DNA from 2 places in the Planctobacterium sp. R6 genome. Region 2 is predicted to be linked to the other one. Evidence: predicted binding sites of a transcription regulator. Region 2 holds the regulator's gene; the other holds the start of a gene.
What was found. Region 2 encodes FliA, which starts transcription of late flagellar genes. Its sites were predicted from a motif close to CTAAAGNTNNNNNNNNNNNNGCCGATA; they were not measured.

Region 1 (8,901 bases), on a different contig from region 2:
GGATTGTGTTTAGTCAGATATTGGTTACTATTGTTACTGGGTAATTGATGTTTACACAACATTAACACTAACAAAGTCATTTACCCTGACAAATTACAATAATTATAGTTAAAGGATATCTCATGCCATTTTTCTTACCAAGCCTGGCGATTGGCGCAATTGTCGGTGTTGCAGGCTACTTTCTATTAGATTTCGGTCTTCTTGCCATCAACTCCCCTTTCGCCTTTCTACTAGGGTCCATCATTACTGCATTAATTCTTTCTTTTATGTCCGGTACTTCAGCGAGCAACCAGGACGATAGCGACGCAGATTCAGAAGTAGCGACGTTATATGTTGGAAATCTGCCATACCGCGTCAACGAACAAACCGTTAAGGACTATTTCGATAAAGTAACCAACGTAAATTCGGTGCGCTTACTTCGCGATCGCAAAACCGGTAAAAGGAAGGGATTTGGATTCGTTGAAATTCCTGCGAACGATGTAGACAAGGTTGTCAAAAAACTAAACGACAGCGAGTTTGAAGATCGTACCCTGAAGGTACGAATCGCTAAAGATCGAAATGATAAAGAGGAATAACACTTTTTATCAGCATTAATATTAAGAAAAGCGCCCCCCGGCGCTTTTCTTTATTCTGAAACTCTATTCACATCAGCGGCTTTTGCCTGATTTTCCTTTTCTGATAATCCATTCAGCAAGCGCTGATTAAATTCCTGAAAACGGTTAAAGGCTTCCAGCAGTTCCGGGGTCTTAATATTTTCAACTTCACTAATAAGCCCATTAACCAGTTCATCAAAGGTATTTCGTTGTCCAAACAACTCATCATTCTGATCCAATGTATCCAATAAATTATCAAGATATTGGGAGATGGTTTTGATTGCAGGTTTATCTGACTGGTTATCTTCGTCTTTATAATTTGAAACCTGTTCATAGCGCTGCACGGTTTCCAACTTTTCAGTGCGTGACAATTCCAGCGCAAACCCGGCAATTTGAGAATCATCCAGACCGATTTCACTGGCCTGATTAAATGCCTTTTGAATATCGCCATTAAAAAACTCATCCACCAGACCCGATGTCTGTTCTACAAATTCGGCGATATCTTCCAGTTCTTCGGCACTCAACTCACCTTTCACCGAAAAACTAAAGCGCTCAGCCTGAATAAATTCATATGATTGCTGGGCACCAGCAGTCAGTTCAGAATTCCCGCCTTGTTGCTGTTCAGATTGTTGTTTGATAAACACTTCTTGTTGCGCTCTAAAGCGCTGAATAGTCTCGAAGGAAATCTGGACTTCATCGCCATCGCGGGTAGTCAGCGTTAGTTCACTACTATTTTGTTGTTCAGCCGATACACTCTGTTGGGCTGTAACGGACTCTGCCTCTGCTTCACCAAAATATTCTTCACGTAATTCATCTAAACCTTTGGTTATCGCTTTAAGACTATTGGTTATGCCTTCGTCCAGTTCTTCATTCATAAATGCAGCCAGATCTTTTCTGGCCTGAGAAATGCCTTTTTCTACGCCTTTTTTGGCTTGCTCAAACATTTCGGTCAGCTTTTCATCATCGGCACCATTTTGCTTAGCCAGTTTCAATGCACCACCAATGAATGTCAGTACATTTTCTGCAACTTCTTCAAAGTCAAAAGGCTTATTCTGAGGCCGGGGTTTTAAACCTGCCAATAACTCCTGCTGGCCTGAAAAGACAATGGTCTGATCAAAGTTAGTCTGCAAAATACGTGATGCTGCAACTGACTTAGCATTATTACTCAAGGAGACCTGTTCAGCCGCCAATTCCTTTAAAGCCTGATTTTCTCCCGCTGTTGCCAGCTTATCAGGCGTTACCTTTTTATTTTCCACCGGGGCCTTTTCAGAACCAGTGGATTTGATATCACCTAAGTTCATGACACTTTCCTCATTTAACCTCATCCCTTTTATCGGCTTCCTCTGATTAGATTTTAGTCGCTAATTAAAAGAAAGGCACAGGCAGAGGTGAACAGGGTAAAAATATGGTAGTATGCGCGGCTATTTCAATTTTATTTATCAATTTCCCGGCGACGACTTTCTATGCAGCAGATTCCCAGTGATCCTGATGTTTATCAGACACAACTTTTAGAAAAGCAAAAAAGACTCAGTGAACTCTTCAGTCCTTTTTTCGACGGAGAACTGGCCGTTTTCGAATCCCCTTTGCAACACTACCGCTCCAGAGCAGAGTTTAGGGTGTGGCATGAAAACGATGACCTGTATCACATCATGTTTGACCAGAGTACTAAGGAAAAATACAGAGTTGACCAGTTCCCGGTAGCAATCGAAACCATTAACGAGTTGATGGTGTCGCTGTTATTGCATATTAGGGAAAACCCAATACTCAGACGCAAGCTGTTTCAAATCGATTATTTAAGTGGTTTGAGTGGCGATACGGTGATTTCGTTATTGTACCACCGTCAGCTTGACGAAAGCTGGGAAGCAGAAATAGCAAAATTAAAAGCGAAACTTAGCACAACACACCAGGTTAATTTCGTTGGCCGGGCCAAAAAACAAAAGCTGATAAAAGATCAGGATTTCATTACTGAGTCTTTAAAGGTATTCGATAATGAATATCAGTTTATGCATGTTGAAAACAGCTTTACCCAGCCCAACCCCTACGTAAATCAATCAATGATTGAATGGTGTATTGACAATACCCGAGACAGAAAGTCTGGCGATCTTTTGGAGTTTTATTGCGGTGCAGGAAACTTCTCAATACCGTTGGCGCAAAACTTTCGCAAAGTCGTCGGTACCGAGATTTCCAGAACATCGGTAGCTGCAGCAAACCACAACATTAAGCTTAACGGCGTTGACAACGTCTTTATCGCTCGTATGTCCAGTGAAGAATTTACCCAATACTATCAAACAGGCGAGAGCAAAAAGCGGCTTGAAGGAGCCGGGTTAGAAGACCTGGCAATCTCCACGGTGTTGGTAGATCCTCCCCGTGCCGGAATCGATGATGATACCCTTGAGTTGATTCGCGCATATGATGAGATCATTTACATTTCCTGTAACCCGGAAACCCTGATTGAAAATGTCACTACGCTCAGTTCCAGCCATAGCGTGGAAAAATTAGCGTTGTTTGACCAGTTTCCTTATACCCATCACATAGAATCCGGTGTCATTCTCAGAAAAAAATAGCGTACAGTTGTGCGCTACTCACTGTGATCTGAGCGTGCAAACCGCAACGCGCCAATGGCAATAAAGCGCAATTGCTTTTCCACTCTTCTGGCCAAAAATAACTTCTGTTCGGCTGTCGCATCAATGGCCTCGGCACCGGCACTAAACACAATACGAACCATAGCTTCAGCCTGAAGCCCTGACATTTCACGACTCATTTTGGTGGTGGCCACCGTGTAATCCGTTAACTCCTCAACAAAATGGGCTATTTCTCTTTGCACTGCCGCCCTGAATGCCTGTGACGTACCGGTATGCTCACGCAGGAGCAGTCTGAAAACATTGCTGTTGGCAGACACGTACTCCATAAAGGTGGCTACCGAGGTTTGAATAACACTGCCGCCCGATTCTATGCGAATACGCGCCTGACGCATCAGTTGCCTCAACGCTAACCCGGCTTCATCCACCAGGGTTAAACCCAATTCGTCAATGTCGGTAAAATGGCGATAAAAAGACGTTGGCGCAATCCCGGCTTTACGCGCCACTTCACGCAAGCTGATACTGGAGAGACCTCGTTGTTCATCCATGATGGAAAACGCTGCATCAATAATGGCTCTGCGCGTTTTTAACTTTTGTTCCTTACGATTCAATCGACTTCCCCGAATTAGATCTGCAATGGGTTAACGGTTTCAGGTTGCCAATATTAGTTGAAGACACTAAAATTAGCGAACACTTGTAAGCTAAACTTTGAAAATGACTAAACCACCTCTTATTCTCGTAAACCTATTATTCTTTATTTTTACCGCCGCCGTCGCAATTTTTGTGGTGCCAATCGAAGCGTATTTTAACAGTTTTGACTGGAAAGAGGTGACTGCTTGTATCGCATTGATTTGGATGTCCGGGATGTCAATCACCGCTGGCTACCATCGCCTTTGGTCTCACAAAGCCTATGAAGCGCATACAATAGTCAAAATCTTTTACGCAATATTCGGAGCGATGGCCGTACAGCGCAGTATTCTGCACTGGTGCTCTGACCACCGTATCCATCATCGCCACGTTGACGACAATGACAAAGATCCTTATTCGGCGAACAAAGGATTTTGGTTTTCTCATTTGGGCTGGATGTTACGTGATTACAAAACGAATCCTTTTGAAGATTATGCCAACTGCCGCGATCTACAAAAAGACAAGGTGGTTATGTGGCAGCACAATAATTACGGCAAAATTTCGCTGGCCGCCAATATTGGTATCCCGGCGTTGTTAGGCTGGTTAAACGGCGATGTTATTGGCATGCTTTTATTAGCCGGTGTATTGCGCCTGGTGGTAGTGCATCATGTCACCTTTTTCATTAATTCGTTGGCCCACCTTTGGGGAAGACAGCCCTATACAGATCAAAACACTGCAAAAGATAACGACATTCTGGCGTTTTTTACCTTTGGTGAGGGTTACCACAATTTCCATCATATTTTTGAATACGACTATCGCAATGGTATTCGGTGGTGGCAATTTGATCCCACCAAGTGGTTAATCAATGGATTGTCCTGGTTGAAATTAACTTATAATTTACGCCGCTGTCCGGAAGAGCGCATTGAAAAAGCACGTATTGCCATGCAATTGCGATATGCAACCCAAAAAACTCTGAGCTTGTCGCCCCCAAATAAAGAAGAAATTTTAGGTAAGCTTCAGGCGGAATATGATGCGCTGATGGTGAAGATGACAGAATTCTACCAGGCCAGAAAGTCTTTTATGGATCTGAAGAAACAAGCGCTTATCCAGTCTTATGAGGGTTTGGAAATACGCTATAAATACAAAGAACTAAAAGCCTCTTTGGAAGTGCAAAAGAATAAATGGCTGGATCTAAGCCGAATGCCCCTTCAGTATGCCTGAATCCTCCGGGCCGTTGCAAAAACGGCCCATACTTAGCTATGATTGTCGATAAGCGCTTGAATTGGAGACAAAAATGGCTAAGCGAGCAAGTCGAAAAAGAGTACCCACCAAACCCAAGTATCAATTTGATGCCATAGTTATTGGAACTGGTCCTGGCGGTGAGGGTGTCGCCATGCAATTAGCCAAAGCAGGTAAGAAAGTTGCGGTTATCGAAAAATATGAAATGGTGGGCGGCGGCTGTACTCACTGGGGCACCATTCCTTCCAAAGCGCTAAGACATTCTGTGAGTCGTCTGATCGAATTTAACGGAAACCCACTGTACAATGACGGTGAAAAAGCCCACCATCTGACCTTCGAACAAATCCTCAATCACGCGACGTCAGTCATCCGCAAACAAACCCAATTGCGAAGAGGCTTTTATGAACGAAACCGGGTCACCGTGTTGCACGGTGAAGCTTCTTTTGTTGATCAGCACACGCTCAGGATCAACCACGATGACGGCTCAGTGGAAACACTGACAGCTGAACAGTTCGCGATTGCTACCGGCTCGCGTCCGTATACACCGGTTGATGTCGATTTCAATCACCCACGTATTTACAACAGTGACACCATTCTCTCGTTAAACCATGACCCCAGCAATATTATTATCTATGGCGCCGGGGTAATTGGTACTGAGTATGCCAGCATATTTCGGGGGATGAATGTCAAAGTCGACCTGGTGAATATGCGCGAAAGATTATTGTCGTTTTTGGATGCTGAAATCTCCGATTCCATCAGCTATCACCTCTGGAACAGCGGCATCGTAATTCGCCACAACGAACAATACCAGGCAATTGAAGGGCGCGAAGACGGTGTTGTATTGCACTTACAGTCTGGTAAAAAAATGAAAGCGGATTGTTTATTGTTTGCCAATGGTCGAACAGGTAACACCGATATGCTGAATCTCGACGCCGTAGGATTGAAAGCAGATGGGCGAGGCCAATTGAGTGTTGACGCCAATTATAAAACCGAAATAGACAATATATATGCGGTGGGTGATGTGATCGGCTACCCCAGCCTGGCCTCCGCAGCATACAATCAGGGCAGATTTGCGGGCGAAGCCATGTTAAAAGGTGAGAGCCACTCCACCCTGGTAGAAGACATTCCAACGGGAATTTATACCATTCCGGAAATATCCTCTGTAGGCAAAACAGAACAGGAACTGACAGCCCTAAAAATTCCTTATGAAGTTGGCAGAGCACAGTTTAAACATCTTGCCAGAGCGCAGATCGCCCACAGTCTGGTGGGTGGATTAAAAATTATTTTTCACAGAGAAACAAAAGAAGTACTGGGAATTCATTGTTTTGGAGAAAGGGCTTCTGAGATTGTCCACATCGGACAAGCAATTATGCAGCAAGGAGGTAGTGCCAACAACATTGAATACTTTGTTAACACTACCTTTAACTATCCCACAATGGCTGAAGCCTATCGGGTAGCTGCAATCAATGGATTAAACCGACTTTTCACCTGATGGTTGTTCGGCTTGCTCTGATTGCTGCTGCACCAGAGCACCACTGGCTTTATCGTCGTCATGAGCGATAATGTGAATTTCCATTAGTTCTGGATAAAATTGCATGGTGGCCATTGCATTGCCGCCAAGCTCTCCCATTTCAGAGTGAAAGCTCACCTGGAAATCTTTAAATTGAACATTGTTTTCGATTGTCTGAGACAAACATTCAGCGTTCAGCGTTAGCTCTTTCGACTCAACGCATTTAAACAAGTTGTTGTTGCTCGGCTCAGCCTCGGCAAATGACAATGTACTAACGAAACTTAATGCTAAAATAAGCATGGATTTGCGCATCTTTACCTCCGGAATAAGTGCCAATCTTGATATTAGCGTAACACATCCAATTATTAATGTAACCGTTTTTGATTATATTCTTTTTTTATATGACTAGTTTAAAACAGAGAATAAGTGAATGTAAGCTGTGTGAAGCATGTCTTCCCTACCCTGCCAAACCCATTTTTCAGTTCAGCTCCAAGGCAAAACTGATCATTATTGGACAGGCTCCGGGTAAACAAGCCCATGACAGCGGCACCCCGTGGAACGACCAATCGGGACAACGTTTAAGAGCCTGGCTGAGTATAAGTAATACTTTGTTTTACAACGAAAATGTTGTTGCTTTGGTGCCAATGGGTTTCTGTTTTCCGGGTAGCGGAAAAAGCGGTGATTTACCGCCCAGAAAAGAATGCGCACCCACCTGGCATCCGCTTTTGCTTTCGTCTTTTTCAAACCAGGTACCACGATTATTAGTTGGCAGTTACGCGCAAAACTACTACCTGAACGACAAACGCTCACTAACTGAACGTTGCAAAAACTGGCGAGACTATGGTGAAAATACGCTGCCGTTACCTCATCCATCTCCCAGAAACAATATTTGGATAAAGAAAAACCCCTGGTTTGAAGCAGAGGTTTTACCTGAATATCAGCGTATTGTTAGTTCAATTCTCAGTCAGTGCTAAGGATTGTATTTGGATAAGAACTCAATAAGATCATCATAGGGCATGGGCTTAGCGAACAAATAGCCCTGGGCTTCATCACAACCAAGATCCAGCATGTATTTTGCCTGCTCTCGTTTTTCCACGCCCTCGGCGATTGTTTTGAGTCCCAGCTTTTGGCCCAGTGTTACGATAGTCTCTGCAATAAATGCCTGCTTTCCGGGCTCCACTTCTTTCACAAACGCCCGATCAACTTTCAGTCTGTCTAACGGAAGCTGCTGTAAATAACTCATTGAAGAAAATCCGGTACCAAAGTCATCAATCGCGATTTGAATGCCATTGCTCTTCAGGTCTTTCAGTGATTCGACCACCACCTGAGGATCATCCATAACCAGACTCTCGGTAATCTCCAGTTCCAGATTTCGCGGTTGAATCTCTAACTTATCTAAGGTGGATTTTATCAATGGGACAAATTTTGGATCCCGGAACTGCGGCATAGAAATATTGACCGCCACTCGGAGATCTTTATATCCCAATGTTTCCAACTCTTTTAACTTTTCGCAGGATTCCAACAAGACCCATTCACCGATTTCGATGATTAGGCCAGAGTATTCTGCCAATGGCACGAAAACCGCCGGTGAGACGTAACCACCTTCTCTCGACGGCCAGCGCAGTAAAGCTTCCATCCCCACCACTTTTTCCGTTTTCAGATCGATCTGAGGTTGGAACCAAACCTGAAGTTTACGCTCAGCAAAATCAGCGCGTAACTGTCTAATCATACCCAAACGCCAGGTGGTTTTTTCCTCCATTTCCGGCGCGTAATACTCATAGTTGGTGGTGATATTTTTCTTGGCGCGGTTAAGCGCAATATTGGTTTGTTTTAACAGGTTAATACCACTGGCGGATTCCAGTAATCGGGTCAGTCCTACTGTGATATTCACCGGTAAGGTGTGATCTCCGGCCTTAAAGGGCGTGGAAAAGGCTGCGTCTATGGTTTTCGGCGTTATGTTGGTACTGTTGCCAATTACGCCAAACACATCCGCGCCAATTCTGGCCATCATACAGGTGTCGCCAAAGCGCTCCATCAACCGCTCAGCAACAGCAATCAGCAGGTTGTTACCTACCTCTTGCCCCAGCCCATCATTAATATCAGAAAAATGACTGATATCAATTAACGCGATCACTTCCGCGTCAAAATCGTTGTCCATGCGGTTGAGCTCATCAAGCATATTAATGAACTCATTCCGGTTAGGGAGTCTGGTTAAATAATCCCTGAACGCAGCATTGCGCAATTGGTGGAACAGATTCACATTTTCATAGCCCACAGAAACACTGGACAAGAAAACTTCCAACAACTGTTTATTTACCTCGCTGATTTCGCTGCCAGCCTGAATGTAAACCGC
Region 2 (8,901 bases):
GTATGTCCAGAATCAGTGCAATACCACCATCACTGGTGATTGTCGCCCCCGCCATTCCCGGAGTGCCTTGTAATAACGCATCCAGAGGTTTAATGACTACTTCTTCCTGACCAATCAATGAATCAACGACAAAACCCACTTGTTGGGTACCAATTTGAACGACCACAACATGCCCAGATGCTCTGTCTAATTCACCTGGTTTGCGCCTTAGCCACTCGCGTAAATAAAACAACGGGATCGCCTTAGAGCGCACAATCATGGTTAGTTGTCCATCAACCGTATTGGTTTTACTTAGGTCCATGTTAATAATTTCATTAACTGAGGACAGCGGCAGTGCAAACGTCTGCTCACCGACAATAATCATCAATGTCGGCAGAATAGCCAACGTCAGCGGCACCTTAATTTCCAGGCGGGTTCCTTTACCCAGCTCGGAATCAATACTCACAGAGCCGTTCAGCTGGTTAATTTTGGTTTTAACCACATCCATGCCCACACCGCGTCCGGAGATATCGGATATCTCGGTCTTGGTGGAGAAACCTGGGGCAAATATCAGGTTGAACGCTTCAACATCCGACATTCTGGCAGCTGCGTCGGCATCCAAAACACCACGCCGAATGGCGATTTCTTTTAATTTTTCCGGATCCATTCCCTTACCATCATCATCGATGGTTAGCAAAATATGATCACCTTCCTGGGAGGCTGCCAGGGTCACAGTACCTCGTGCCGGTTTACCTGAAGCGACACGGTCATCAGGCATTTCAATACCGTGATCGACTGAGTTTCTCACCAGGTGAACCAACGGATCCGCCAGAGCTTCAACCAGGTTTTTATCTAAATCGGTTTCCTCACCCTTCAGTTCCAGTGCGATATCTTTTTTCAGGCTTCGGGCTAAGTCACGTACCACTCGCGGGAAACGGCCAAAAACCTTCTTAATGGGCTGCATTCGGGTCTTCATAACCGCACCCTGAAGATCGCCGGTGACGACATCCAGATTCGCGATCGCTTTCGACATGTTTTCATCGTTAAGATTAATGCCGAGACTGAGCAACCGGTTACGCACCAACACTAACTCACCCACCATATTCATGATCTGATCCAGGCGTTTTGTATCAACCCTGACTGTGGTTTCTGCAGGTGGCGCGGCAGCGGCAGCTTTTTTGTCTTCTTTCTTAGCTGCTGGCTCCGTTTTAGCGGGCGCAGGCGCCGGAGCAGCTTTGGGCGCAGCAGCGGCTGGAGCGGGAGCAGGCGCTGCTTTAGGCGCAGGTACCGGAGCGGGTTTAGGAGCCGGAGCGGCTTTTGGCGCGGGCGCAGGCGTCACAGGTTTGCTGTCTGCCTCCTCGGCACCAGGACCTTTACCTGATCCGTGTAATTGATCAAGCAACGCTTCAAATTCTTCATCGGTGATATCGTCGTCATCACCTACAGCGACTGCAGGTGCTGGTGCCGGAGCCTTAGCAGGCGCCGGTGCGCTCGCTGGTTGTGCACTGCCGGAATCGGATTCACCGGCAAACTTGCCTTTTCCATGCAACTGGTCAAGCAGCGCTTCAAACTCTTCATCGGTGATGTCTTCATCACCGCCGGCACTATCCGCAACCGGAGCTGGCTTCGCTGAAGCCGCGGCCTCTTCTTTTTTACCTGGTGCACCACCGGAACCGTGCAATTCGTCTAATAGTTGTTCAAATTCATCTTCGGTAATTTCATCAATACCGCCGTCGTCAGTTGCGCTGACACTGTCAGTGTCAAAATCAAAAAACTCGTCATCATCGTCGTCTGTATCGTCAACAGCCGGTACTTCAGGGGCCGGGACCGGTGCAGCGGCTTCATCAGCACTTTCCGGTTGGCTTAACCTATGTAATGTATCCAGCAAGGTTTGATCAGCCGCCTGGAGTGGTTCTCTTGCTTTGACGTGTTCAAACATCTCAACAACCACATCGGTCGCCTGAAGGATGACGTCCATCAGTTCCGGCGTCAGTCGACGTTGACCGTTGCGCATAGTGTCAAAAACGTTTTCTGCGCCGTGGCAAATATCCACTAATTCGGTTAGCGACAGGAAACCCGCTCCACCTTTTACGGTGTGATAGCCTCTGAATATTGCATTAAGCAAATCCGCATCTTCAGGATTATTTTCCAGATCGACGAGTTGCTCTTGTAATTGTTCCAGAATTTCTCCGGCTTCCACCAGGAAGTCCTGAAGTATATCCTCGTCAACATCAAACGACATGCATCAACTCCACGTTAAAAACCCAGGCTCGAAAGCAGATCATCTACATCGTCTTGTCCCTGTACGACATCATCTCTGTCCGCAGCGTCAATAATCGGGCCTTCTGCTTCACTTGCATCTGCCTTCTTCGATTTTTCTACTTTGCCGACGACTTTTTTAAGCTCGGTTTCAGGTTCACCAAACACAGTGAGCATGTTAACGAGACTGTCTTCAACTTCTTTTACAAGTTGAATTACGCGCCGAATAACCTGCCCGGTCAGATCCTGATACCCTTGCGCCATCAGAACCTCAGTTAATAAATCGTTCAATTGCGAAGAATCTTTACTGGCTTGTTCCAAAAAACCGTCAAGTTCATGGCAAAGTGACTTAAATTCACCGAGTTCCAGCTGGCGGGTCATGAGTTTTTTCCACTCAGGCAGAATATGGCTGATGCTTGAATTGATCTTTTCGGCTATCGGCATACTACTTTCAACTGCATCCATGGTTCTGTTTGCAGCCTGCTCTGTCGTTTCGATAACGTAATTCAAGCGAGTTTGTGCATCCGGGATGTCTTCGTTTGCGAGATCAACGATTCGCGAATCAATGTTAAAGGTATTCAATGAATCGTGAAGTTGGCGGGTCAATTTACCCACCTCAGCAAATAACTCCATGGAATCCTGGATTTTGCTGGCTTCAAGTAAGGCCCTGGCGGCCTCATCATCCCCTTGCTCTAAAAATGCAACTAACTGCTTAGCATCTTCAAGCGAAATGGGAGAGCTTTTCTCATTAGTCATTTCAGCTCCGTTTTATCTCAGGACTGTCCTGAACTAACCAAGACGCTCAAAAATTTTGTCGAGCTTCTCTTTTAGCGTAGCAGCGGTAAACGGCTTAACAACATAACCATTTACACCGGCCTGGGCAGCAGCAACAATTTGTTCTTTCTTCGCTTCGGCAGTAACCATCAATACCGGTGTGTGCTTCAGCTTGTCATCGGCCCGAATTGCTCTCAACAAATCGATACCTTGCATGCCTGGCATATTCCAGTCGGTGACTACAAAATCAAAATCACCTTGTTGTAGCATTGGCAAAGCCGTGCTGCCATCATCAGCTTCCTGGACATTGGTAAAGCCGAGATCTTTCAACAAGTTTTTGATGATTCGTCTCATTGTAGAAAAGTCATCAACAACGAGAATTTTCATGTTTTTATCCAAAACCGCCTCCAGTGAGGATTCAATCAAATTTTATTATTATACGCTATCCAGCTTGCCATGCCTGCATTCTGGACTTCAATCTAAGCATAGCCTGACTATGAATTTGGCTCACTCTGGATTCACTAACATCCAGCACTTCACCAATTTCTCTTAAATTCAGTTCTTCATCATAGTACAGAGACAAAACAATTGCCTCACGTTCTGGCAAAGTTGTGATTGCATTTGCCAGTGCCTTTTGGAAGGAACCTTCCATCAGGTCGTCAAAGGGAGTATTTTCCCCTTTGTTCTTATCGGTGGTCAGTACGTCTTCGGTAACACCTAAATCTTCTATGCCAATTATCTTACCGGCATTTACCTCGGACAACATCTGATGGTAATCCGCCAGTGACACCTGCATTTTTTCAGCAACGTCAACATCTTTGGCGTCACCGCCAATTTCGCGTTCGACTTCACTGATGGCTTCAGCGATAGCACGACCGTTTTTGTGTACCGAGCGGGGTGTCCAGTCGCCTTTGCGAATTTCATCCAGCATTGCGCCACGGATCCTGATGCCGGCAAAAGTTTCAAAACTGGCCCCTTTGGTACCGTCAAAATTTCGCGATGCTTCTAACAAACCAATCATACCGGCTTGTATTAAATCTTCGACCAGAACACTGGCGGGAAGTCGGGCCATAAGGTGATGAGCAATACGCTTAACTAAAGGTGCATGTTTTTCGACAAGTAACCTTTTGTCATCATGTTGTTTGTAAGCGTTTGCTTTGCTGTTCACGCCTGATTACTCGCTGCCTGCCGTTTGACCAGTTGTTCAATAAAAAATTCCAGATGACCACCAGGTTGCGCCGGGATCGGCCAGGAAAGCGCCTGCTTAGCCAGGTGGGTGATTGCAAGCGCTGCCGGTGATCCGGGAAATACGTCAACAATGGCTTTTTGCTTGCGCACTGCCTTCCGGATGTTTTCATCATAAGGTACGGTAGCCACCAGTTCCAGCGCGACGTCAAGGAATCGGTTAGTCACTTTTGACAGTTTAGCGTAAAGTTCCTGACCTTCTCTGGCATTTCTGACCATATTAGCCACGATCTTAAATTTAAAGACACCGTGATCGCGGTTCAGTATTTTCATCAGAGCGTATGCATCTGTCAGGGAGGTGGGTTCGTTACAGACCACCATCATAATATCTTGCGAGGCACGGGAAAAACTCAACACCATATCAGAGATACCTGCGGCCGTATCGACCAGCAGTACATCAATTGGAATTTTTAACTCACTAAATGCCCGAATTAGACCAGCATGCTCGGTGGGTGACAACTCGGCCATGTTTTGCGTGCCGGAGGTGGCAGGTGCGATTAAGATGCCGTGCGGGCCTTCAATCAGGATATCTTCCAGGGAGCACTCGCCAGACAATACATGGGATATGTTCTTGCCTACCCGTAATCCCAGCATAACATCGACATTAGCCAGACCCAGGTCAGCATCAAGAACCAGTACTTTTTTACCCAGCTTAGCCATTGCAATTGCGGTATTCAGGGTGACATTAGTTTTCCCTACACCGCCTTTACCACCGGTTATTGCTATGACTTTTGTTAAATTATTTTGGCTCATTTTTCTTAAACTACTCGCCTGGTCCTCAATCATACTGCTACTGCTGAATGTACTGTTCTTTGTTTTGAAGTATGCGGCAATTCATATTTTTTATAAAGCTTTGCTGCCAATGAAATTATATATTTCGCATCTGCTATTTTTATATCTTCTGGCACCTTTTGTCCATCAGTCAAATAAGCAACCGGTAATCTTTCCTGAATTGCGACACTGATAGCCTCACCTAAGGAGAAGCATTCATCAATTTTGGTAAAGATACAACCTTGTACCGGCAATTTATTATAAATACGCAAAGTATGCTCCATGACGTGTCTTTGCGTGTTGGCCTGCAATACCATGTACATTTTGATATTAGCACAAGATGCTTCATTTAAAGTATCTAACTGCTTGATTAATCTTGTGTCTCGCTGTCCAAAACCAGCTGTATCAATTAATACTAACCTTTTATTCCTAAATTGATATAAAACGTCGGATAACTCTTGTGCGTTTGCTGCTTTTTTAACCGTGCAGCCAATAATTTTACCGTACGTGGCTAACTGCTCATACGCCGCAATCCTGTAACTGTCGATTGTTACCAGTGCAACCTGATCAGCGCCGTAACGTTTTGCATACTGAGCCGCCAGTTTAGCAATGGTGGTGGTTTTTCCTGTGCCTGTGGGACCAAGAAATGCCATCACGCCACTTTGCGTCAGAATATCGTTACGGGTTGTCTTAAGTCTATTAGCCAAAAGTTTGAGGATAAACAACCAGGCTTCTCTTTCATTGGCACTTTCCGGCGCGTAGGAAACCACATCTTCAGCCAGTTCAGAGCAAATGCCCATGGCCTCCAGGCGGTCAACTAAATAAGATTGCAACGGATGACCTCTGCGATGCTCCTGTTTTAGAAGTCCCCCTACCTGGAATTGCAACACATTGCGCAATGATCTCAACTCTTCCTGAATAGATTGGATCGCTTTGTCACCTGATTGCAGACTGACTGAAGTCGAATTATTCTGGGATGGTTTTTCTTTAACCTGTTGCATGCTGTCTGGTGCGGCCGCACTGGCTACCGCCGGACGCGCGGGTTCTGCAACAAGTTGTGTTTTTGCTTTCGAATAGGTATTGGTTTCAGGTTCACTGCTGAATCCGGCGACACCTTGTTTTTCCAATAGCTCTTTGAGGCTGTCAGCGCCGGAATCGCCAATAATTTCACTCAACGTAGGCGTCCCATTGCCCGAGGGTTTCGCCAAAGTGGGCGCCTGTTGCGACTCTGTCATTTTGGGTGCGGGCTTTTTGACAGGCTCATTATCATAGGCGGCAACAATTTCAACACCGTCAGCGACTTTTTTATTGGACATGATAACCGCATCACCGCCCAGCTCCGCTTTAACCTCATTTAAGGCCTCGTGCATTGTTTTCGCAAAAAATCTTCTAATTTTCATTTCATCACCTCAGGTATTGGTGCCTGGTTATTGTCCTATCGCACTGACAATTTTTATTTGTTTGTCGTCCGGAACCTCTTGATAAGACACCACATGCAATCCTTGTACCATATGCTTAAGGAATCTTGACAGAACGGGGCGTAGCATTCCTGATGTCAGTAACACGGCAGGCTCACCCGCCATCTCTTGCTGTTGCGCCGCCTGATTCAATGAGTTTTGTAAATTCTCCGCCAGGCCAGGTTCTATACCGGCTCCATCTTGTCCGCCTGCCTGCAACGACTGATGTAACATCTGCTCCAGCTCCGGAGAAAGCGTGATAACCGGAATTTCTTTGGTACCGCCATTGATTTCCTGAACAATAAGGCGTTTTAGTGCGATGCGAACAGCAGAAACCAGAACGTCGGGATCTTGACTCTTAATGCCATACTCAGACAAGGTCTGAATAATAGTGCGCATATCGCGAATTGGCACACCTTCGTAAAGTAGCGTTTGTAATACCTTCACCACAGTGCTGAGTGGTAAGATATCTGGTACCAGGCCTTCTACCAGTTTAGGATTAGATTTCGCCAACATATCCAGCAACTGTTGCACTTCTTCGTAGCCCAATAACTGATAAGCGTTGTTAGTCAGAAGCTGACTAAGATGAGTGGCCACCACTGTGGCGGCATCAACGACCGTATAGCCCAGGGTTTGTGCGTGTTCCCGCTGAGAAGGCTTGATCCACAATGCGTCCAACCCGAATGCGGGATCTTTAGTGGCTGTGCCGTTTAATTTGCCAAATACCTGCCCGGGGTTAATGGCCAGCTCTTCATCGTGATGAATATCGGCTTCGCCCACATTTACCCCCATCATGGAGATGGTGTAGTTGTTTGGTGTCAAATCCAGATTGTCACGGATGTGCACTGGCGGAATTAAGAAGCCTAACTCCTGCGATAGTTTCTTGCGCACCCCTTTGATACGCGTTAACAATTCGCCGCCCTGGGTTTTATCCACCAGCGGAATCAAGCGATAGCCCACTTCCAGACCAATCGTATCCACCTGTTGTACATCATCCCAGCCTAACTCTTTAATCTCTGAAGGCTGCGGAGTTGAATCTTTTTTCTTCTCAACCACCGCAGGTTGCTCAGCTTCTTTTTTGGCACGATATTGCTGATAGTAAGCATAGCCACCGATAATGGCACTGAAGCCTAAAAACGCCAGATGCGGCATACCAGGAACAATACCCATAACAAACAAAATACCAGCAGTAACATACATGGCTTGTGGATTTGCCAGCTGATTTGTTAACTCGCTGCCCATCTCCTGGGTGTCATTCTCCCGCGTCACAATTATGGCGGTTGCAACAGACAGTAACAGGCTCGGAATTTGCGCTACCAGGCCATCACCAATAGTCAGCAGGGTGTATATCTCAATTGCATCACCGAATCCCAGGTCATGCTGGATCATGCCGATAAACAAGCCCCCAACAATATTGATCAGCATGATAAACAAACCGGCGACGGCGTCACCTTTTACAAACTTTGAAGCACCGTCCATCGACCCGTAAAAGTCCGCTTCAGCGGTGATTTCTTCCCGGCGTTTACGCGCTTCATCAGAATCTATGTAACCTGCATTTAAGTCTGCATCAATGGCCATTTGCTTACCTGGCATAGCATCTAAGGTAAAGCGAGCACTTACTTCAGATATACGTCCTGCACCCGCGGTAACCACTTTAAAGTTGATGATCAGTAAGATGGCAAACACCACAATACCCACTGCAAAGTTACCGCCAATTACCACTTCACCAAAGGCCTGGATCACCTTACCGGCGGCATCACCACCTTCGTGACCTTCCAGTAATACCACCCGTGTTGACGCAATGTTAAGGGCCAGCCGCAATACTGTGGCGATTAACAGTACCAGCGGGAAAATCCCGAAATCTACCGGGCGCTGAGTAAACACACACACCAGGATGACGATCAGCGACAAGGCAATGTTAAAGCTAAACAGGACATCCAGCAGAAATGCCGGCATAGGTAAAATGACCATCCCCATGATGGCTAAAAGCACCATAGGCGTCCCCAGCCCGGAGGTAATTTCTTTTAATTTGTTTTGGTCTATGCGATTGAAATAAGTGGCTACTGACATATCTGCATGTTAATTATTTGACACAACTGCGGATATTCAGCAATAACCAGGCCAACACCGTAATTTGGACAGACTATCCCCTTTAAGAAGGTAAGAATGGTGCTATTAGTGCCTGAGTTCCGGTGGAATTGGCAGATCCTTAGCTAATGGTTTAGGGCGATGACCACGGCCCGATTTAAACCGTTTTAGCTGATAAACATAGGCCAACACCTGCGCGACAGCCTGAAACAACTTTTCGGGAATTTCTTCATCAATTTCCGTGGTGTAATATATGGCCCGGGTTAACGCAGGAGAGGCCAGCAAGGGAACGCCATTACCTTCTGCGATTTTACGAATATGCATCGCC

Region 1: a site for FliA is predicted at 1,925-1,951, ahead of AC0J20_RS21350 (DUF5610 domain-containing protein). Genes of this name have one in related genera too.

What each region holds. Positions count from the first base shown of each region.
Region 1 covers NZ_JBVTQY010000054.1:13,644-22,544, reverse strand. Annotated here, with positions in the region: gene AC0J20_RS21355 (RNA recognition motif domain-containing protein) at 123-575, shown strand; gene AC0J20_RS21350 (DUF5610 domain-containing protein) at 626-1,894, opposite strand; gene trmA (tRNA (uridine(54)-C5)-methyltransferase TrmA) at 2,057-3,157, shown strand; gene fabR (HTH-type transcriptional repressor FabR) at 3,172-3,783, opposite strand; gene AC0J20_RS21335 (acyl-CoA desaturase) at 3,887-5,020, shown strand; gene sthA (Si-specific NAD(P)(+) transhydrogenase) at 5,094-6,530, shown strand; gene AC0J20_RS21325 (pyridine nucleotide transhydrogenase) at 6,510-6,860, opposite strand; gene AC0J20_RS21320 (uracil-DNA glycosylase family protein) at 6,950-7,522, shown strand; gene AC0J20_RS21315 (bifunctional diguanylate cyclase/phosphodiesterase) at 7,519-8,901, opposite strand, start outside.
Region 2 covers NZ_JBVTQY010000001.1:229,886-238,786, reverse strand. Annotated here, with positions in the region: gene AC0J20_RS01060 (chemotaxis protein CheA) at 1-2,221, opposite strand, end outside; gene AC0J20_RS01055 (protein phosphatase CheZ) at 2,236-2,994, opposite strand; gene cheY (chemotaxis response regulator CheY) at 3,028-3,411, opposite strand; gene AC0J20_RS01045 (RNA polymerase sigma factor FliA) at 3,455-4,180, opposite strand; gene AC0J20_RS01040 (MinD/ParA family protein) at 4,177-5,043, opposite strand; gene flhF (flagellar biosynthesis protein FlhF) at 5,040-6,428, opposite strand; gene flhA (flagellar biosynthesis protein FlhA) at 6,456-8,555, opposite strand; gene flhB (flagellar biosynthesis protein FlhB) at 8,661-8,901, opposite strand, start outside.